2 regions of the Paenibacillus sp. FSL E2-0178 genome follow, and region 1 is predicted to be linked to the other one. Evidence: riboswitches for the same ligand, from Rfam matches in the RefSeq annotation. Region 1 holds a riboswitch; the other holds the start of a gene.
What was found. A riboswitch is a leader RNA that binds a small molecule or an ion and turns the genes downstream of it on or off. The one in region 1 is predicted to bind cyclic di-GMP.
Positions count from the first base shown of each region.

Region 2: linked by a shared signal. The riboswitch ahead of MHI42_RS33060 (thiamine pyrophosphate-binding protein) and the one ahead of MHI42_RS22040 (flagellar assembly protein A) in region 1 are both predicted to bind cyclic di-GMP.

Region 1 covers NZ_CP151953.1:5,059,292-5,062,709, reverse strand. The annotation lists gene MHI42_RS22050 (ABC transporter substrate-binding protein) at 1-520, opposite strand, end outside; gene MHI42_RS22045 (isochorismatase family cysteine hydrolase) at 575-1,258, opposite strand; cyclic di-GMP riboswitch class I at 1,778-1,871, shown strand; gene MHI42_RS22040 (flagellar assembly protein A) at 1,974-3,418, shown strand, end outside.
Region 2 covers NZ_CP151953.1:7,691,244-7,694,661, forward strand. The annotation lists gene MHI42_RS33055 (carboxymuconolactone decarboxylase family protein) at 89-451, opposite strand; gene MHI42_RS33060 (thiamine pyrophosphate-binding protein) at 503-2,146, opposite strand; cyclic di-GMP riboswitch class I at 2,265-2,361, opposite strand; gene MHI42_RS33065 (HAMP domain-containing methyl-accepting chemotaxis protein) at 2,866-3,418, opposite strand, start outside.

The DNA of each region.
Region 1 (3,418 bases):
AGGTTTCAATGCCCGCGCTTTTCTCCATAGCACGGAAGGTCAGCTCTTCATTGCCGCCGAGCTTGATGCCCACCTTTTGGCCGACAAGATCTTCCATTGTAGTGATACCGGATTCTTTAAGCGTGAACATTACGAACGGGGTTTTGCGGTATATCGCAGATAACGCCTTAACCGGTACGCCTTTTTCTCTGGCAATAATGATCTGGTCAGCACCGGTTACCCCGAACTCCTCACTGCCCGAAGCGACCATCTGTACCGCCGGAAAATCCGAGCCTCCCGGCCGAATCTCCACATCCAGCCCCGCTTCCTTATAGAAGCCCTTTTCAACGGCGGTATAGAACCCGGCAAACTGCGCCTGATGAATCCACTTCAACCTCAGAACAACCTTCTTAAGCTCACCGGAGCCTTCCGCCCCCTGTCCCTCTGCCTTGCCGGTATCCGAATTGTTGCCGCAGGCTGTAATGAGCAGCATTAGTGAAGTGAGCAGGATAAGCGCTTTGGTTCTGGACTTGTTCCACATGGTGATTCCCCCGTTATGATGTTATTTGGAATACTGGTCATTCGTAATTTGTATCTAGAATTGCTCCAGCGCCTTCAGCACCGCTTGCGAATCACTCACACTGCCGAAGACACCACCCTGCATTTTGACCATATTGAGCGCTGCCAGATGATTGGCATAATCCGTAGCACCCGTGCAATCCTCCAGGATCAGACATTCATAACCGCGGTCATTGGCTTCGCGCATCGTCGTGTGTACACAGACATCCGTCGTGATTCCGGTCAGAATCAGATGGGTAATCCCTTTATTCTTCAATATTAAATCCAGGTCCGTAGCATAAAAGCTGCCTTTACCCGGCTTGTCGATAATGTGCTCTCCCGGTATAGGTGCCAGTTCATCAATGATCTGCCAGCCGCGCTCGCCCCGTACGAGAATCCGTCCCGCCGGTCCTTCCGAGCCGATCTCAGCGCCGATCTGTCTGCTCCGCCACCGTTTATTCGCCGGCAGATCGGACAGATCCGGCTTATGGCCCTCCCGGGTATGGATAACGGTGAATCCGTTAATTTCCCGGATGCGTGCCAGCAGCCGCCCAATCGGCTGAATCGCTCTGGCTGTTAATGAGAGGTCGTAGCCCATTCGCTCCACGTAACCGCCTTTGCCGCAAAAATCCGTCTGCATGTCGATAATCATCAGTGCCGTCTTCGCCGGATCAAGGACGCCGTCATAGGGCCAGGTGTAAGGTGCTGCTGTAATCTGCATGGTTCATGCTCCCCTTCCAGAATTCAATGCATATATTTAATGTTATGTTTATTAACATTAATTTAATTTTTCCTGCTGTTTGTTAGATTATATTACAACAAATTTGCAATGTCTTCGTTTTTATTACGAAATAATGTGCTAATTGTTTGTGTTATTCTACATATATAACATGAACATTACATATAAACCCCGGATTAACTCCATTCATATATTAAAAAAAGCCGCCCAACGCAGGCAGCCTCAGCAGCAGTCCGTTCTCCAGCTCAAAGATCCGGCTTTTCTTGCAGAGCAGACTCCTCCCATAAGCTGTAAGCGCTGGGAAACCAGTTTTTCAAGCAATATAGAGCTGCACATTTCAAGATTATTAATAAATTGGCAGAATACAGTTGAAAAATAGCTCCTTAAGTACTAGAATTAAGCTTGTTTGCAGAAGTTCCTGCAGCGCAGGAACCAGTTATGACCTTTTTTGTCGATTACAGTCGATTGAAATCGCCTCATGCTGAGTGTATATCATTGATCTATTTCTAAAGGCAAACTTCCTGAAAGGGTAGGACGCAAAGCAATGGGCCTAAGAATGCTGAGAATCCGCGTTTATGGTCGCCAGGCTGCCAATAGAGACCACGTAAGCCATCAGTCACCGGGAGATCCCCCAGGCTTTATGATGCTCTTTTCTGTACGAATGCCATTGATTATACGAAAAAGCGAGGTTAAGATAATGCCGCAGCAATTCATCGAACCAACCCGATATGATTTCGTGGAATCCTTGATGCTTGAACGGACCGGATTCCTGGATTCTTTCTCTGTGGAGGGCCGGACTTCCGGCGGGATGAATGGAGATAAGGATGGAATTATCCTTGTGCAGAATAATCAGATCTTCATTACTCCCCCGCTCTCTGGCGGCAAGCCCGCCCGGATCTCCGCTGTTCATCCTGTAGTGCTGAAGATCAACTGGAAGACCGTTACAGAGCCTACTGAGGTGACCTCAGCGGATCATATTACCTGGGAAATTTGCGAGAAGCCACAGTATCAGATTACGGTTTCACCTGACAAGCTCAAAGTGCATTTCACCTTGTACCGTGCAGAGAAGTACGCCTGGAATCTGGTCAATTGCCCGGCTTCCTTCGAAGCCGCAGTCCGGGCTGAGCCTAACCGGGCGATGCTGCTGTCCACGCTCACCATAGAACAGATTCTTTCTTCGCTGGATAACCGCTCCATTCTGCGGAATCTGAATATCCCGGCCCTATACGCCGAACTGAACAACCCTACATATCTCCCTGTCTGTATCGCAGAAGGGAGAGCCCCGCTGCCCGGCAAGAAATCAAGGCTGCAGCTATCCCTCCCGGAGCATACGCTCACAGGCAATGGAATGCTCCGGGAGGGACGAACTGCGGAAGCTGCAGATTCCTTAGATTATCTGCGGTTTCCGGGAGCACCCTTCGCCAGAGAGGGAGAGGTATTCGCCCGCAAGCTGCCGCCCGAAGAGGGAATTCCCGGATTCGACGTAGAAGGAGGCATCTTGCCTCCACCTCCACCGCAGGATATTTATTTCGCAGCCGGAGACAATGCACGGCTGCTTCCAAACGGGGAGATCGCGGCTCTGCGTACGGGCAGACCCCGCATCTGCGGAGACTCCGGCAGCGTCACAACCTGCGATTTCCCGGACCTATGCCTCATCACCAAGGAAATGGCGGCAACAGCCCGTGAGATTATGTTTGCAGGTGACATCGTCGTACCCTCAGATATTGAAGGCCCTATGTGTATTGAGGCGTTAGGGAATGTGTATATCTACGGCAACGTCTGCCAATCTACAATTACGGCTACAGGCAGTATCTATATAAGCGGTCAAGTAACCGGCTGCAGCCTGCACACCGGACTTGCCGGGGTACACCAGCACCGCCTGCACCGCTTCTCCAGTCTTCTGCTGACTGAAGTTGGCGGACTGCGGGAAGCCGCCCGGCTGCTGGCCAAGAATGTAGAATCCCGCCAGCAATCCGTGAAATACGGTCTGGTGGTTATGCTGCTGCTGGAGGATAAGTACAGCCATATAGAGTGCCTGATCAGCGATCTTAAATCCGCACTGCTGTGCATGGAAGGGGCCCCCCAGCCCGGTACGGATCAGCTCAAGCAGATGCTGGAGGTTTTTACCCATCCGGGGCAGTT
Region 2 (3,418 bases), 2.6 Mb from region 1:
TGGTTTTGGGATATTTTGCCTTCATTATAACCAGAACTTTCTTGAATACGCAATACAAAAGTCGAATGATGTAATATTGTGTTATTAATTATCGAATTTCTTCCAGCGTCTCCAGCAGAACATTGAACGCCGAGATCACTCTGGGTGCGCCGATACAAGGTGTCAAATGAAGCAGGATACCTTTGATTTGATCAACGGTCATCCCCACGCGGAGCGCCATTACATAGTGAACACCCAGCTGCTCAAATTGTCCCATGGTGATCAAAGAAGAGATGACGGCAATTTCTTTCCAGTCTGAACCGATGGTGGTCCGTTGAAAAATATCACCGTATGCATTGCCCATGATATACTCGGCTAATTCGGGAAAATGCTCTTTAATAGGAGCTAGGGCTTTGGCCCCATAGTCCCCGGAAAGATTGGTGAAATGGTCCAGTCCGCTGTCTACGTTCATATTCACTTGTTTGCCTCCTGATAGTAAGTTAGGAAATCTGTAACATACAGCCTAGTTGAGATCCAGTGTACGGTGGGCCGTAGGAGGCATTTCGTCACGGTCAGTCAACAGCTCAATAACAGCTACGCGGTTAAGTTCAACTGCTTGGCTGATTGCAGAGGCAAACTCCTCTTGCGTCTCTGCGCGGAAGCCGGTGGCTCCCAGGGACTCAGCAAACTTCACTGCATCCATGGGGACTTCAAAGATGGTTCCATCAATACGTCCGGTTGTTTTTTCCATACCCTTAAGCGCCATATCCAGCTGCATATTGTTCACAACGATGAAAATAACCGGGATATTCTTGCAAACTGCTGTGTTAATTTCAGTTCCGAGCATCATGAAACAGCCGTCACCGGTAATGCAGAAGACCGTCTCTTCCGGCGCAGCAGCCTTGGCACCGATGGCCATGCCGATTGAATTCCCCATGCAGGCGAAATAGGCATCAAATATAAAGCTCCCCGGTTTCTTCACGTTGAACCATTTGACCGCATTGAAGCCGTGGCTGCCGTCATCAACAAACACGCTGCTGTTGTATGGAATCAAATCGCTCATCGTGCTCATTACCGAAGCCAGCGAGAGCTTGGACAGCACAGGCAGCTCTTCAGTATAGTGATTGGAGATTTCTATTTCACGTCTGGTTATGGTGGACGGATCAATCTTGCCGAGATACAGCTCCAGGTTGTCACGCAAATCGCCGCCGACGGAAATGGTATCGGAAGTCAGTATTTTACCGACAAAGGTTGGATCAACATCAAACTGGATCAGCTGATCCGGATGATTCTCCTTCTTAAGATTGCATATGGTCATATCGCTCAGACGCGAACCAAGCACGATAAACAGATCACTGTTGTTCAACATCTCATCCCCATGCGTACATCCGCCAACGCCCACAGGACCGTGATAGAGCGGGTGATCCGCAGCAATGGCTCCTTTACCGCCGGGGGAGGTTACTACAGGTATGTTGAAGGTCTCGGCCAATTGAACCAGTTCCTTGTGCGCACCGGAGCGGTTGACTCCTTTACCGGCAATGATCAGAGGTCTGCTGGAAGCATTGATCGCTGAAATGACCCGTTCGTAGTTGGCGTAGCTGACGAGCCTTTCCCGCTGCGGAAGGACAATCCGGCATTCTTCAAGGCGCTCGGTCTGAACATCAAACGGAATACATAAATGAACAGGTCCTTTCTTGTCACCAAGGGCGATAGACAGGGCATGATTGAAAATCGTACTGAAATGGTCGCCGCGTTCAACCAGCTTGCTGAAAAGAGTGGCCGGTCTGAACATGTCTGCCAAATCGGCAAGGTAGGATGTGGAATCCTGACACTGGGGAATCCCCAGCTCTTTAATGGACTGATGACCGGTAATGAAGAGCACCGGGAGATTGTTGGCTTTGGCGTGTGCTGCTGCGGTTAACAGATTCGTTCCGCCGGGACCGGAAGTGCCGAAGGCAACCCCGAGACTGCCTGTTTTCAGTGCATAGCCGCCTGCTGCGAAGCCAGAGCTGGACTCATGCCGGCCGGGAATAAACTCAATGCCATAGTCAACAAGTTTGAGAGCTATAGGACAAATGGACTTGCCAATAATACCAAAAGAATGTGTTACCCCAAGATCGCGTAATGCTTCCGCCATATAATCTGCAACTGTCTTCAGAACATCCACCCCACAAGTTGTTTTTTGATTGTATGCTAGCAATAGAAAACCTGTACTCGAAATAGGAGCACAGGCCTGTTGCACGAATCACCATTACTGAACGCGGATTCCCGGACGTTCATAGTTTTTCAGCAACCTGGCTGTCATGATCTCACCGGATAAGTGAGACTGTAGATCCATGGCTTTGCGTCATTCCCTTTCGGTGAATTTTGCCTCATATGTTGTTATCAATACAGCGAAGGATAATTTTCCTTTACAATATATTCCTCGCTCGCCTTTTGTCAATAAGCCTTTTGCAGCAAAACGCGAAATTTGGCGAATATTCAGATGTAATAGGAGATGAAATATTAGATATTCAAACTTTTGAAAATGGATGCGTCTGGAAGACCAAAGTCTTATAATGCAAATGCAGAAAAAGAGCGGAATTTAATCTGCATAAGCCATAAGCCTCATAACATCATGGGAACCTCATAAAACTATGCAGATGTATTAGAATTATAGGCTGGAAGAACCCTTAAATAGGTCTTAAGAAATAGGTGATTAAAATTTAAAATAATGTTAGTTTATTAGTAATAAAGAATTAGCAGTAAAGAAGTGCAAAGGCGTTATTTTAGGGTTATGCACTATTTTAACACTTTGTGAATATTACATTACAATCTGCTTTTTTCATGCCAAAAAGAGACCGTTCCCGCAGACTGCTCTGCGGAAAGGGTCTCTTTGGGCTGCTGCTAGAATTTGAAAATATGGATTGTTTTTTGCAGCTGGAAGACAGATTGTGTCATTTTCTCGGTCTCTTCCGCTACGGACTGCAGGGCATGAATTTGTTCGTTCATTGCCGCGGACACCTCCTCGGTACCTGCTGCCGTCTCCTGGGTAATGGCCGAGATATTCTCGATTGCCCCGGAGATCTTGAGCGCACTCTCCAGCATCAGATCACTCTCAGCGGAGAAGGAGGAGATCTGCTCGGTTATGTATTGCACACTATGTACGATCTGCGCGAAAATATGTGCGGTCTCCGTTATCATCTCGTTCTGCACCTGAACAACCTCTTCATTAATAGCGATGTTATCGATAGCCTGCTTGATATCGGCTTCGATGCTGCGTACCAGCCCGAATACTTCCTTGGTGGAGGCGGTTGATTCTTCGGCAAGCTTGCGGACCTCCTGCGCTACAACTGCGAAACCGCGTCCGTGCTCACCTGCGCGTGCAGCTTCAATGGAGGCGTTAAGCGACAAAAGATTGGTTTGTTCGGCAATTTCCGTGATGGTCTTGGTGATCATG